Regions from separate parts of the Brevibacillus sp. JB24b genome, predicted to be linked through region 1. Evidence: riboswitches for the same ligand, from Rfam matches in the RefSeq annotation. Region 1 holds a riboswitch; each other region holds the start of a gene.
What was found. Region 1 has a riboswitch for thiamine pyrophosphate ahead of ACQV1I_RS15620 (ABC transporter substrate-binding protein). Riboswitches for the same ligand answer to the same signal wherever they lie in the genome.
Positions count from the first base shown of each region.

Region 2: linked by a shared signal. The riboswitch ahead of thiT (energy-coupled thiamine transporter ThiT) and the one ahead of ACQV1I_RS15620 (ABC transporter substrate-binding protein) in region 1 are both predicted to bind thiamine pyrophosphate.
Region 3: linked by a shared signal. The riboswitch ahead of thiO (glycine oxidase ThiO) and the one ahead of ACQV1I_RS15620 (ABC transporter substrate-binding protein) in region 1 are both predicted to bind thiamine pyrophosphate.

Region 1 covers NZ_JBNVQV010000001.1:3,337,497-3,342,253, reverse strand. The annotation lists gene ACQV1I_RS15640 (isoprenylcysteine carboxyl methyltransferase family protein) at 1-441, shown strand, start outside; gene ACQV1I_RS15635 (ABC transporter ATP-binding protein) at 507-1,364, opposite strand; gene ACQV1I_RS15630 (ABC transporter permease) at 1,407-2,171, opposite strand; gene ACQV1I_RS15625 (MTH1187 family thiamine-binding protein) at 2,168-2,464, opposite strand; gene ACQV1I_RS15620 (ABC transporter substrate-binding protein) at 2,497-3,525, opposite strand; TPP riboswitch at 3,601-3,709, opposite strand; gene ACQV1I_RS15615 (Na+/H+ antiporter family protein) at 3,951-4,757, shown strand, end outside.
Region 2 covers NZ_JBNVQV010000001.1:1,332,387-1,337,143, forward strand. The annotation lists gene ACQV1I_RS06515 (6-phospho-beta-glucosidase) at 1-146, shown strand, start outside; gene ACQV1I_RS06520 (ABC transporter permease subunit) at 293-1,156, shown strand; gene ACQV1I_RS06525 (ABC transporter permease) at 1,149-2,072, shown strand; gene ACQV1I_RS06530 (helix-turn-helix domain-containing protein) at 2,139-2,360, opposite strand; TPP riboswitch at 2,727-2,838, shown strand; gene thiT (energy-coupled thiamine transporter ThiT) at 3,068-3,634, shown strand; gene ACQV1I_RS06540 (bifunctional transcriptional activator/DNA repair enzyme AdaA) at 3,894-4,466, shown strand; gene ACQV1I_RS06545 (hypothetical protein) at 4,642-4,757, opposite strand, start outside.
Region 3 covers NZ_JBNVQV010000001.1:646,997-651,753, reverse strand. The annotation lists gene ACQV1I_RS03380 (glycosyl hydrolase family 18 protein) at 1-500, shown strand, start outside; gene ACQV1I_RS03375 (DUF3888 domain-containing protein) at 584-1,324, opposite strand; gene thiO (glycine oxidase ThiO) at 1,404-2,528, opposite strand; TPP riboswitch at 2,637-2,748, opposite strand; gene ACQV1I_RS03365 (excisionase family DNA-binding protein) at 2,759-2,989, opposite strand; gene ACQV1I_RS03360 (glucose-6-phosphate isomerase) at 2,993-4,351, opposite strand; gene ACQV1I_RS03355 (efflux RND transporter periplasmic adaptor subunit) at 4,598-4,757, shown strand, end outside.

The DNA of each region.
Region 1 (4,757 bases):
TGGATTGTGAGTTTACATGTAGGTTTTTTCATTAGCTTGATTGGTGAGGTACTGCTTCGAGTATCTACTGATTCTATTGCATTTTACTTTTGGCCATTTTGCGTATTTTGTCTCGCCCAGTTACTAAGAATCTGGAGCATTCGAAGTTTGGGACATTTTTGGAATACTAGGATCTTTGTTTTAGAAGGAAAAAAACCGATTGTTCGAGGTCCTTATCGCTACATCCGTCATCCAAACTACCTGGTTGTATTCATAGAAGTAGGAATGCTCCCTCTTACATTTGGTGCTTGGAAAACAGCATTGATCTTTACAGTAGCCAACGCCATGATAGTAAGCGTTCGGATTTCGGCAGAGGAACAAGCTTTGCAAAAAGCCTGTAAGTATGAAGCATGGATGAAGGAGAAGGGAAGATTTTTTCCAGTGAGAAAACAGAGAGAATGATGGGGCTGTATTGTAAAAACTCGGCTTATCGCATATGTTCGTAGCAATAGCCGAGTTTTTCTTCATTATGCTTGCTGAGAATGACGTAACAGCGTTAAGATTTTTTCCTTCACAAGCAGAAACTCTGGAGATAACAGCATTTTTTCCCGACGAGGTCGTTCAAATGGTACCGAAATTGTGGCAGCTACTTGAGCTGGCTTTGCTGTGAGTACATAGATTTTATCGGATAAAAAAATGGCTTCGTCAATGCTATGTGTGATTAAAAGCACGGAGCGTTTATGCTTTTCCCAAATGGATAGTAACCAATTTTGCATGTCAGTACGACTAAGTGCATCTAAGGCTCCAAAGGGTTCATCCAAGCAGATTAGTTCTTGCCTGCTTAACAATGCGCGCAAGAAAGCGACTCTTTGTTGCATACCACCCGACAGCATGTGAGGATAAGCTTTTTCATATCCATCTAATCCAACCTTCGGCAACCATTCACGTGCCAGCTTGAGCGTTTCTTTACGTGATACACCTTCTATTTCTAAGGCTAGTCCGACGTTTTCTTCTATTGTACGCCAAGGAAGTAAGCTAGAGGATTGCGGCATATAGCTAATGTGACCTGTTTCACCAGTAACCTGCTTACCTTCAATTGTAATGCTACCGTGTATTGGTGATAAAAGGCCTCCAATAATATGAAATAATGTGCTTTTTCCGCTTCCAGATGGTCCGATTAAGGAAACAAACTCACCTTTTTTTACTTCTAAAGAAATCTGGTGAAGCACTTCAATAGTGCATCCTGACTCTGTAAAGGAGTGTGAGATTTGCTCAACGACAAGTGCAGAGTCGGGAGTATAGGCAGATTTTAGTGTAGATGTAGACGCTATATTTTGCTCTGGAGTCATGTCCATACTAATAGATGTGTGGATGTCATTACTCACGCTTGTTCACTTCCTTTTTTATTGACCTCAAATTCTCTAGCCTTACTTGTTCGATTGCCATCGGAGTGTCCAGCGTTCTAAGAGGCTAATCAAGCCAAATAACAAGCAGCTAACAATTACAATGAGAAACATCGTTACAAATACACGATCAGCACGAAATGATGCTTTTGCCATCAGCATATAGACGCCAATTCCTTTTTGCGATCCTAACCATTCCGAAATGACGGCACCCATTACACTGTAGGTTGCCGATATTTTTAGTCCAGAAAACATGGAAGCAAGCGAGTGAGGTAACTCTAGCTTCCAGAAAATTTGTTGACGAGTTGCTCCAATCATTAGCATATATCGTTTTATTTGCGGGTCGGCTTGCGCAAGTCCAGTCATTGTAGATAAGGTGACGGGAAAAAAGCAGACCAACGTAATCAAAATCATTTTTGGCAATAAACCAAAGCCAAACCAGATCATCAAAAGAGGAGCTAAAATAATGGTCGGTATGTTTTGACTTAGGATGAGTAATGGATATAAGGCAGCCTTAATGGGCGGAGTCACATGTAATAAAAAGGCCAGAATAAGACCAGCTGTGCTCCCAATTGCAAAGCCCAGCAAGGTGATTTGTAAGGTAGCCCACAAATGTTGCGTGAGTTGAGGCGCTTGATTCCAGCCTTCTTGGAAAATAACAAGGGGACTTGGTAAAAACCATGCTTCGGGTTTCCAAATAAACGTCGCAAGCTGCCAGATAAAGAGAAACAGGAAGACCGCAAGAAGGGGCGGCCATCCTGTTGTAAATAGACGACGATTTTTATTCATGGACGATATTTCTCCGTCAATACATCCATCGAAGCTAATCCATCAGCACGGTGATAAATTTTGATTTGGGAGATTACGGACGGGCAACCAGCCTCAACCATGACATCATTCATCTTTTTTACGATAGCAAGCAGTTCTTCCAACTCGCCTTCCATCGTGGTTTCTAACGGGCTAACTAAATACTTTACCCCTGATTGCGAAATGACTTCAATTGCTTTGTCTACAAAGGGAATGACCCCTTCACCTTGAGGTGTAGTAGGGATAATTTGAATGCTAACTAAGGCGTTTGCCATCTGGAATCGCTCCTCTATGTGATATGCCTCGTTTATGGTTTTGGTAAAAAGTCATTGGTAAATGCTTTGTCTACATCAAGCGGTTTTTCCAATAAGTGATGTTCAACCATCCAGTCGGAGTAGCCTTGCCATACATCGCGTTTTTGTTCTCCCCAACGTGGTGCATCATCTTGATAACGTGGACTTAACCATTTTTGGCTTGCTTGTACCAATTTTTCGTCCAAATCTGGAACGTGCTTAAGGAGGATGCTAGCCGCTTCTTCCGGATGTTTACCAGCATATTGATATCCCATGGAGGTTGCTGCCATGAAGGCTTTAACTATCTCTGGCTTCTCTTGAATCATTTTTTCATTAGTAATGAGAACAGGGGTATAATAATCTAGTTTATCCGAATATTTATTAACGTATATCATGTTTATTGGTTCATTGCGTAACTCTGCCTCAATGCCCGTCCACGCGTAAAAAATCCAAGAGAAGTCAATATCGCGTTTTACAGCAGTAAAGTAATCCGCTTCACCTACATTAATAATGTTTAGCTTATTTATATCGGCTTTTTCTAGGCTCATTAGAGATTGTAAAACAGCTTTCTCACTTGGAGCACCATAGCCCCCGTAGGTTTTTCCTTCAAAATCTTTGGGAGACAAAATATTCTTGCCCACAGGTGAAGCAAAACCAGAAGTATTATGCTGAATGACAGCCGCAAGCGACACGATAGGTACGTTTTGAGTTCGTGCTTGCGTGACGCCCTCTTGATAGCTTACTCCAAACGGAATTTCACCGGTGGCCACCATCGTATCAGCCCCGTTCATACCGGGTTGAACAATTTCTACATCCAGCCCTTGCTCGGCAAAGTAGCCTTTTTCAAGAGCGACATATAATCCGGTGTGATTCGTATTAGGTGTCCAGTCAAGGACGACCTTACTTAGAGTTTTGGCAGGGGCTGCTTCAGGTGACTTCTTGTCGCTTGGTGTATCTGGTGTAGCAGATTGTCCACAAGCTGTTAAAGCGAATACGAGCAAACCAGAAAGGAAAGTAGCAGTAAAGCGTTTACCATTTCTCATAAATCCCGAAACCTCCATGTTGTTTGGTAGACAACAAAAAAACGCAACCTGTCCTGGAAGCGTTCATGTAAGAAGATATCAGAAGCTTACTTCCCTACGCTGGCATTATCCAGATCAGGTTATGGGTCAGTATTAAAGGTAATACACTCTCAGCCGGCCAATTCCAGCTCCCCGAAGCATTTTGTAGTTGTTATCATTACTGCCATCATATACTCAATCGGAACGTTTGTCTATAAAGCAATACAATTCAATGATCGATCATATTCGTTTTGTTAGTTATGAAAAAATTCTGTATTTTATGTAGGCTGATGGAATGATTATGAGAAGAACATGCGCTGTATTTCGAGCTACAAAAGCGCTTGTCACAAATACTTTACTATGTTATAACTTTAGTTAGCTAATATACTAAAGCGTAGGTGAACGTCATGCTATTATTAAATGGAGTTATACTTTCGGTAATCGTGATTGTTATATTGTCGCTGTTGCGATTAAATGTCATATTTGGTTTGATCGCCGCTTCCATAACAGCAGGTCTGGTTGCCGGTGTTTCGTTAACTGACACCATCCAGTTGATGGTGCAGGGGATGAGTGGGCAATTAGAAACAGCACTCAGCTATATTTTACTTGGGATGTTTGCAGTTATGATCGCCAAGTCTGATATCACATCCTTATTAGTAAATAAATTATTGGTGGTATTGCGTGGAAAACGTGGTATCTTGCTCATGTCCATTGCTACAGCAGCCTGTTTGTCTCAAAATGTAGTACCAGTGCATATTGCCTTTATTCCCATTCTAATCCCGCCCTTATTGACCTTGTTTACTAAAATGCAAATAGACCGGCGTGCTGTTGCTTGTGCGTTAACATTTGGTTTGCAAGCACCTTATCTCATGCTTCCAGCGGGCTTTGGCTTGATCTATCATCAGATTGTTGTATCTGAAATGGGGAAAGCTGGTATGACGATCGCTGTGACTGAATTTCCAAAAGCGATGCTTATTCCAGGGATCGGGATGATTATTGGGTTATTGGTGGCATTATTCATTAGTTATCGAAAATCCAGAACATACCAAATGATATCTAAGGATATTGAGAATGAGGAGAAGAAGCAAGTATTACGTTTTACGAAGCGGCATGCGTTCACCCTAGTAGCCATTCTCTTAGCCTTGACAGTGCAATTATTGACCAAGTCACTTATTATCGGTTCGCTTTCGGGAATTGTCTGTCTATTTGTTTTC
Region 2 (4,757 bases), 2.0 Mb from region 1:
CCTCCACTGCTGAGATGAAGAAACGTTACGGGTTCATCTATGTAGATAAAGATAATGAAGGAAGGGGAACGCTGAGAAGATTGAAAAAGAAAAGCTTCTACTGGTATAAAAATGTCATTGCTAGTAATGGAGAAGTGCTAGACTAAAATGATAGAGGCGCTAGGTTATTTATAACCTTTGCGCCTTTTTATTATTTTGATAGAAAAGTCATAAATAAAAATAAAATATATGGAGTGGTCTGGAAGTTTGATTCATGATATAGTACGCTCTTTACAAAGTGGAGGTGTAAGAATTGTTCAAATTTTTAAAACAAATAATAATCATGCTTATTCTAGTGATAATAATGGCAGGGTTACCACAGATGCTTGCCATTAATGAAGACGGATTATTGTTCATAACCCCAGAAAACGTAATCCTACAAACAGGGGCTCTTATACACGATGTTTCTCAGGGAACCTTAGGACAATATACATCTGGTGCCAATATACGCAATATTTCAGAAGATATTTTTCCTTTTGCCAAACAATCATTTATTCTTTTACTGTCCAGTTTACTCGTTTCTATCATTGTGAGTATCCTGTTCGGATTGTTTCTCCACAGGTGGCGAATTATTACGTGGATAAAAAAAGTACTTGATTTCATCTCCATTATTCCTGATTTTATTTTAATTTTATTCTTTTTATTTTTGACGGTTACGATCTATAAAACAACGGGTGTCCGTCTACTTACCATCTCACCGTTAAGCAAGGATTTTTCAAGGATCTGGTTTCCAATCTTGGTTCTATCGATTGGACCCATGCTGTATTTAGTGAAGCTAGTTGATTTAAAATACAAGCAGGTCGGGGGAGAAGATTACGTACGGACTGCCGTTGCTAAGGGGCTCGGTGGACTCCATGTTCAATTGCACCACATGTATAAAAATATAAAACCGTTTTTTATTGCTGATCTAAAGAAAGCGATCTCGATTTCTGTGACTAATTTGTTTATTGTAGAATACCTTCTAAATGTGTCAGGAATCACGAGATTTATTTTCGGCACATACCAATTTAATATAGTTGTGATTGGTTTGTGTATTTTGTTACTGATCGCAGGTCTAGTCTACACCATTATTCGTTTTCTCCTATATTTGTTCGAGCGAGGGTTTATTTATGAATAAGCAAAAAGGTAGAATTTCATTATGGTTGGGTTTCTTTATTGTATCAGTGCTATTCATTGTTGCTATTTTTGGACCAATGGTTGCTCCATATGATATAGACTTTCAGGTACGAGCTGAATATGTAGAGGTAAATGGTACGCAAGTCATCGTTTCACCACCATTACCACCCTCAGAGAAATATCCAATTGGAACAGATAAATGGGGACGTGATATGCTAACTTCCTTGTTATATGGTGCAAGATATACGCTGTTTGTTACGATTGCTTGTGCCTTGTTGCGAGTTATGCTAGGAATGATCATCGGACTCAAAATAGGAATGGCAGATCGTCCACAGAGATGGTGGCTCAGTCTAGAAAATGTGTGGGGTCATGTGCCGCTGTTTTTACCAGTATATTTTCTGCTGTACCGTATTAATATCAATTCACCCCTATCTTCGTTTGGCTTAGTGATGATTTTTATTATTGTTGTATCAGTGCTAGGTATTCCAAGTGTTGTATCATCAGTTCGTCAAAAAACAGAGCAGTTGAAGGAAGCTCATTTTGTCACAGCAGCCATTTCTATTGGGGCTAGCAAAAATCACATTATGCTCAGGCATATCCTTCCTCAACTAAAAGAGCAGATTATGATGCTTTTTGTTATGGAGATTATCGGGGTTATGACTTTGATGGGACAATTGGGTATTTTTAACCTGTTTATCGGTGGGACGATTCAGCAATTTGATCCGAGTATTTTTTTAACTAAAACGTATGAATGGGCTGGATTAATCGGACAAGCACGTGCTTTCCTACAAGCCAAGCAATGGATTTTCTTTGCTCCGTTAACCGCTTTTATGATTGCGATTTTAGGTTTTACTCTAATTGTAAATGGAATGAAGAAGCGATATGAAGAAGCATATAATCGGACCCCTTATGTCTAAGGTAATGAAAAAATCCCCCCTTCTCTTCAAATATTTGAAGAAAAGGGAGGTATTTCACTCGAGCGGTCAAATTTTTAATTCGCCAAGCCTCACCAATTCTACTACGGCTTGTGACCGCCCTTTCACGCCCAATTTCTGCATGACGTTACTAATGTGATTTCTGACTGTTTTTTCGCTGATGAAGAGCTGTCCTGCTATCTCTTTTGTGGTCTTGTCTTGGACCAGGAGTTCAAACACTTCTCTTTCGCGATTAGTTAATAACGGTTTACTTTGGTCGCTACTCTTCAAAACGTGCCACCCCTCCTTGTGGGCTCTACAGGAACAAGGTTGAGGGATACAGTCACCTTATCCTATGTCAGGGGGAGTGTGTTGGTGCCGAAGTAGCAGGCTTTTTAGGCTTTTGCCTTACATACTATTCATAGCGTGAGAGGTGGGTACCTCGGCCCACTCAATTTCCGTTTTTCCAATACATATTGTAAACATTTCGACTTATTCAACCTAATTTTTCTGTATTGGTAGAAGCAAAGTCATAGCCTATAACCATGAAAAAGGACAGTAGAAACGAAAAAACGTTGCATCAAAGATGTGCTTTGCAAAACATTCGTAATATGTTATGGTATTACTTGAATTTGTAACATTGAAAAATGAAATAAGCGTGTACTAAACGGGGGCCGAGCAAATACGGCTGAGATTGTAACAGAATGCGTTACTAACCGTAGAACCTGAACTGGGTAATGCCAGCGGAGGGAGAGGTAGCTGACTTCAAGTGCGAAAGCTGTAGCTCTATCGTCGAGATGGGGTTGTATCGCCGAGTTGAGAACCATCCGTCTAAGGGTGGTTTTTTTGTGTGTAAAACATCAAAAACACCTTTTTCACAACCAACTAGGAGATACAATTTGCCCTTATTTTTATTTTTGGTCTATAAAAACTTGAGTTGGACCCTTTCTATTTCTGCTGCTTACATACATATTGCATCAGAACGAGGAGGAGAAGAAATGTCACGAACACGATTGGTCATCATGATGGAGATAGCTATCATGGCAGCGATTGCTGTTATTTTAAGTAAGGTAAAATTGTTTGCTATGCCTCAAGGTGGGAGCGTTTCTTTGGTAATGGTACCCATAGCCTTATTGGCTTTTCGCCGTGGTTGGGTAGCAGGTTTAATCACAGGTGCGCTGGTAGGCATGGTTAAATTCTTTTTTGGCGGCGAGATGGTGCATCCTATTCAAATGTTGTTAGACTATCCCCTCTCATATGCCATGCTAGGCTTTGGTGCGTTCCTTTACGCTAGTAAGACGCAAAACAAAGCAACAAAAATTGCATCCATCTGGGGTGGATTACTAGTCGGAATCGCGTTATGTCTGGCTATCCGTACGACTTCAGGGGCTGTCTGGTTTGGTAGCTATGCCCCGGAAGGAACACCTGCAACGCTTTATTCCCTCATATATAATGCGACCTATTTGATACCTGAGTATGTGATTACGGCTTTAGTAGTTACACTACTGGCAAATGGGGCACCTCAATTGTTTCAGCAGAATGCGGGCGCTTATCGACGTATATAATAAAGTAATTTGTAAAAAAGCTAAAAGAAGGAGCTTGCTTCCTTCTCTTAGCTTTTTTAGTATCAGTAAAATAAAGAATGTTCTGTTAGTAAATTGATCAAGAAGAACATGAAATGGAACAATCATATGTATTGGAAAAAGTTACATAATTGTGAAATTAAGAAAAAACTATCGAAATTTTGCTCTTTTATTCTTGGTTGCTTACTACAAGTAAAAACATTACGTTATACTGAAGATTGAAGGCTAGGAGGGATCGTGGATGAAAGAGGAGTTCTGGAAGGCTATAGTAGAATGCGATCCAAATTATGATCAACTATTCTTTTATGGCCTTAGCACGACGGGGATCTTTTGCAAACCGTCATGCAAATCAAGGACACCCAAAAGAGAGCATGTGAAGATTTATTATGCGGCGTCCGATGCCATTGCTGCAGGTTTTCGTCCTTGCAAGCGGTGTAGACCATCTGAACCAACATGGAAATCGGCGGAAGAAGATGCGGCAACCCGTCTGCTAGAGATGATTCACGATTGCTATAACCAACCCGTAACTCTGCGTGAAATGGCGTCACGTCTCTATGTGAGTCCTTTTTATTTGCAGCGTTGTTTTTCTCGTTGCATGAAGATAACACCCGGCAAATATTTAACGCGCATCCGAATGGATGAAGCGAAGAAGCAACTACTAGAAACAGATCGAAATGTTTCAATGATTGCAAGCGGGGTAGGGTTTCGCAATAGTGCCTATTTTGCCGCTGTTTTTCAGAAGGAAACAGGTTGTACACCTACTCAGTACCGCTTACAGCAGAAGAAACAGGGCAAAACAGGAACAACACGCTAAGTGTACATGTTGTAAAACGGTAGAACATACATATAAAAAAGAATGTAAGAACAGATTGAGCGTTTCTGTATCTAGCAGAAGCGCCTTTTTGTCCAATGAAAGGACAGATAAAAAGCACCTACTGTCGTGCTGCGAAATTCGCGCACAAAGAGGTGCTTTTTGTCGTGTCTATGTTTTATCTTCTTTCACCCATGATGCATTCTAAAAAATAATCGACTGTTACAGCCAGGATACCAACAAATAAGGGAGTTAATGGAGTTAACAAGACACCGGGAATCCATGTGGTATGCA
Region 3 (4,757 bases), 2.7 Mb from region 1:
AAACAAACGACGACCCTGCTATATTCTGGGTATATGGCTTTGATTTAAAAGCACTGGGTGCCAAAGCTGACTATCTTCAACTAATGACTTATGATGAGCATGGTACCTGGTCGGAAGAAGGCCCCGTTGCCTCCTACAATTGGGTGGAAGATGTCATACGCTATAGTGTCTCTCAAGTTCCTTCCAATAAGCTTTTAATGGGTATCCCAAGCTATGGCTACGAGTGGAGTACAGAGAAAAAAAGGGCTGTCAGCTTTCGCAATATACCTGCCATCATAAAGGAAAGTCAAGCTGTTCCGGTTTGGCATGATACATATAAATCACCCTATTTGCACTATATGAAAAACGGTGTATGGCACACACTTTGGTATGAGAATGAATACAGTATCGCCGCCAAACGTAGTTTAGCTGTAAAGTACAAGCTGGCTGGCTTTGCTGTTTGGCGCCTTGGATATGAGAATGATCCTTTTTGGACGGCACTGTTTCCTAAGAAGTCATAAAGATAGCTGATTTTCCAATCATAATAGCCGCCAGTATTTTGCTGACGGCTTTTTTCCTATTTATATACTACATGTCAGGATGGTTACGAAATTCCCTTACTAGGTACATGTTTCATCTTATCTAATTTCCAGGTTCCTAACTCTTTAAGCAGGAAATAGACAATCTGCCCTCCATCCGGTCGTTTATACAAGATATAGCCGTCCCGTTTACCAAGAAAGGTTATAGGTAGAAGATAAAATTGCTTTTGAATAGCCTCTTTTTGTGAAAGTAACTCCTGATTAAATAAGAGCAAGGTATTATCAGGATCATTGCGATATCGATGGGCAATTTGGTAATATCCGATTTGCTGATAGCCAGTTAATTTGATTTGAAAGTAATCCTCAAACTCTTTTTGTACTTGTTGCTCCTCCACTTTGCGCTTTGCCTCCCACTCGTCTCCTTGGTGAGAGTACCCGGTCAATTGTACTCCGTTTGGATGTACCGCAAGCTTAATCGTTTCGATTGCAAAAGGCGGTGAATGATTTCCCTCATAGGTCTTCACCTGAAAAACAGCTTCGTAGGAGTGAGGCTGATTCGTTAGGCGAGACACACCTACCACTCTAACTGAGGATAAATCATACGCGCGTGGATAACCATAATAGTGAGTTATTGCTTTGATTACATGGGGATTCATCGTTAAAATAAGAGCTCCTTGTATCGGTTCATAAGGTACAGGAGATGATAGTTGAGCCCATGCGTAATCAGAAGAGGTAGACACAGTAAACAGAAGCACAGCAAAAGCAACTATCGCCATCTGATTCCATCTATTTTTCCATTGCTTCATCTGCGATCATCTCCTTTTCTGTTAACCTTCCTCAAACTCCCATGCTTTATGAAAAGGGTGAGCACCTTCTACTCATTCTTTACTCGTATGAAACAAGACGAAACCGATCAGGCAAGAAAGCACTCATATGCTCTGTTTCATCTGAACTGACATACTCTGCTATCAGCTTCGCTGTAAGGGGTGCTAGAAGAATTCCATTCCGGTAATGTCCGCAAGCTAGCGTCAGTCCAGTCCAGTCTGGTACAGGACCTAGAATGGGACATCCGTCAGCCGTAGCAGGTCGTAATCCAGCCCAGGCTTGTAAAAACGGGGCTTCTGAAATGGCTGGTACAATCGACATTGCACCTTTTAATACTGTCGATACACCATAAACAGTTGAAGAACGATCAAATCCAGCCAAATCTTCTGTAGCTCCAACAATAATACGTCTATCCTGTTTAGGCACTAGATACCCGTTTTTTCCAAAAACCACATGGGAAAGAGGCAAATGAATCGAATCAACTGCTGCGATCTGTCCTCTCACTGGATAAACAGGAACATCTACTCCCACCTGATGTAAAATATCAGCAGTCCACGCACCAGATGCTACAATGACGTGATCCGCTTCCATCTCTCCTTTATCTGTGACGACACCAGTTATTTTCTTTCCAGCATGTTTTAATCCGATTACAGTAGTATTTTGTAATAAATGAACATTTCGTTTTTCGGCCTGTATTACTAAAGCTTTCAATAATAAACGGTTATTAATATCAGCTTCGTGTGGAGAATAAATGGCTTGCCGTACCATTTTTGATAGATGTGGTTCTCGTTCCTGTACTTCTTCAGTGGACAACAATTGGATATCATAACCTTCTGACTTTTGCCACTGGTAGCGCTCTTGTAACCATTCCTCTTCCATATCGGTCATGGCTACTGTCAAAATTCCTGCTGTAGATAGCTGGCAGTCAATGCCCGTAGCTTCCTTTAATTCTAGCACCCAATTCTCGTACATCTGTAGGGAACGAATTCCCATGTCAAGAAGCGGGCCCGGCTTCGTAAATTCTTTTAAAGGGGCAAGCATCCCGGCTGCTGCAACAGAAGCCTCTCCTCCGAACATCCCCTGTTCAATGAGAGTAACAGCCATGCCTACGTTAGCAAGTTCAGTGGCAATCGACAAACCAATTATCCCTCCGCCAATCACAATGAGATCTGGACACCTTTTCATTGTTCTTCACCCTTTCTCTTGTCTACTGAGTGGGGAATCGATTGGCTCTTTACACAAAGAAATGAAAAAAACCACTTCTCCGCGTAGGAAAAGTGGGTAAGTTACCAACACCAAATCTAACCACTTCCCTTCGCCAGCATGACCTGGATCAGGTAAAAAGGGTCAACAGACGCGCTCTGTCCTCTCAGCCCTGCAAGTTAGGACTCCCCCAGTAGATCAATGTGAAATTATTAATCTTCGTCTTTGTAATCATAGCTTTCAGGAATTGGCTCGAACTTCTCCGCCTCTTCAAAAGCCTTCAATCTCTCTAGCTCTTCCATATGGTAGGTAAACTGCTCTTTATTAATAAAGTAGTCCTCACCATTATGGACTGCACGGATACGTTTCTCTGCTATTTTTTCCCGTATAAACCATTCAGGCATTTCCAGATAAGCAGCTGTTTCCTTTACACTTAAATACATGGTTTACTGTCCTTTTAAGCGGGCCTCCAGCTCAGCTTTCTGCTTTTCAAAACCTGGCTTACCAAGTAGCGCGAACATGTTCGCTTTATAAGCCTCTACGCCAGGCTGATCAAATGGATTCACACCTAACAGATAACCGCTGATGCCGCATGCTTTTTCAAAGAAATAAAGAAGCTCACCAATATGATACGCTGATAGCTCAGGCAATTCAACTACTAGATTGGGAACGCCCCCATCCATATGCGCTAAGATCGTACCTTCCATCGCTTTTTTATTAACAAAGTCCATGCCTTTTCCACTAAGGAAGTTCAAACCATCTAAATTAGCCGCATCCTGCATGATTTCAACGTCAGTAGCTGGCTGGGCAACTGAAAGCACCGTTTCAAACAAGTTACGGGAACCATCCTGAATAAACTGTCCCATGGAATGTAGGTCAGCAGAGAAGTCAGCAGCAGCCGGGAAAATACCACGACCATCCTTACCTTCAGATTCTCCAAACAACTGCTTCCACCATTCATTGAAATAATGGAATTGAGGCTCATAGCTTACTAACATTTCAATTTGCTTCCCTTTTCGCAATAAGCAATTACGGATAGCAGCATACTGATAGCATTCATTTTCTCCAATTGCTGGATTCATGTAGCGCTGACGAGCCGCCTGTGCTCCACTCATTAAAGCATCGATATCTGCACCAGATACAGCGATAGGCAACAAACCTACTGCGGTTAAAACAGAGAAGCGTCCACCCACGTTATCTGGAATAACGAAGCTTTCATATCCTTCTTCGGTCGCTACTTGTTTCAAAGCCCCGCGCGCTTTATCTGTTGTTGCATAAATACGTTTACGCGCTTCTTCTTTACCATACTTTTTCTCCATGAACTCACGGAAAATACGGAAAGCAATAGCTGGCTCTGTAGTCGTTCCCGATTTAGAAATAACGTTGACCGAGACCTCTTTGCCTTCGATAACCTGCATAAGGTGAGTCAAATAGACAGGGCTAATATTATTACCCACGAAATAAATCTCAGGTGTTTTACGTTGTTCTTTTGTTAAAGAGTTATAGAACGTATGTCCCAGTACATCTATTACTGCTTTAGCCCCCAGATAAGAGCCTCCGATACCAATTACCAGCAATACATCGGAATCAGCCTTGATTTTTTCTGCCGCAGCTTTAATACGTGCGTATTCTTCTTTATCGTATGTATCCGGTAGGTCTACCCAGCCTAGATAGTCGCTACCAGCACCAGTACCCTCATGTAATTGTTCATGCGCTAGCTTTATAGCTACTTCTAAATGCTTCATTTCGTGTTCGGAAACGAATGGCAATGCTTTGTCATAACTAAAACGGATCGCTTTTGTCACGATAATACCCCCTGAATCGTAAGTTGCACAGCTAATAATAAACTGATGTTTATTATTGTACGCGATATCCTCTCTATTCTATCATGCAGAATTTAACGGAATCACGTCAATTTAAAAATCAGTCTTTTCTTAAAATTATTATATTTTTGTTATTCCTTAATTTTTTCAGAAATAACGTAAATTTTTGTAACCATTTAGAAGTTGATGCGTAAATCCATTGTAAAGAAATTTTTTGAGGAGGCTATTATGAAGAAACGTTGGTGGGGTGTTATTGCAGCTGGAGTAGTAGTCGTCGGCGCCTATGGTTATTTGAAAATGACCGCTGTCGACGCAACGGGCCTTCCTGTTTCCGTCACTCCTGTTGTAAAAGGAAGCATTGAAAACAAAGTAATGGCATCAGGAATGG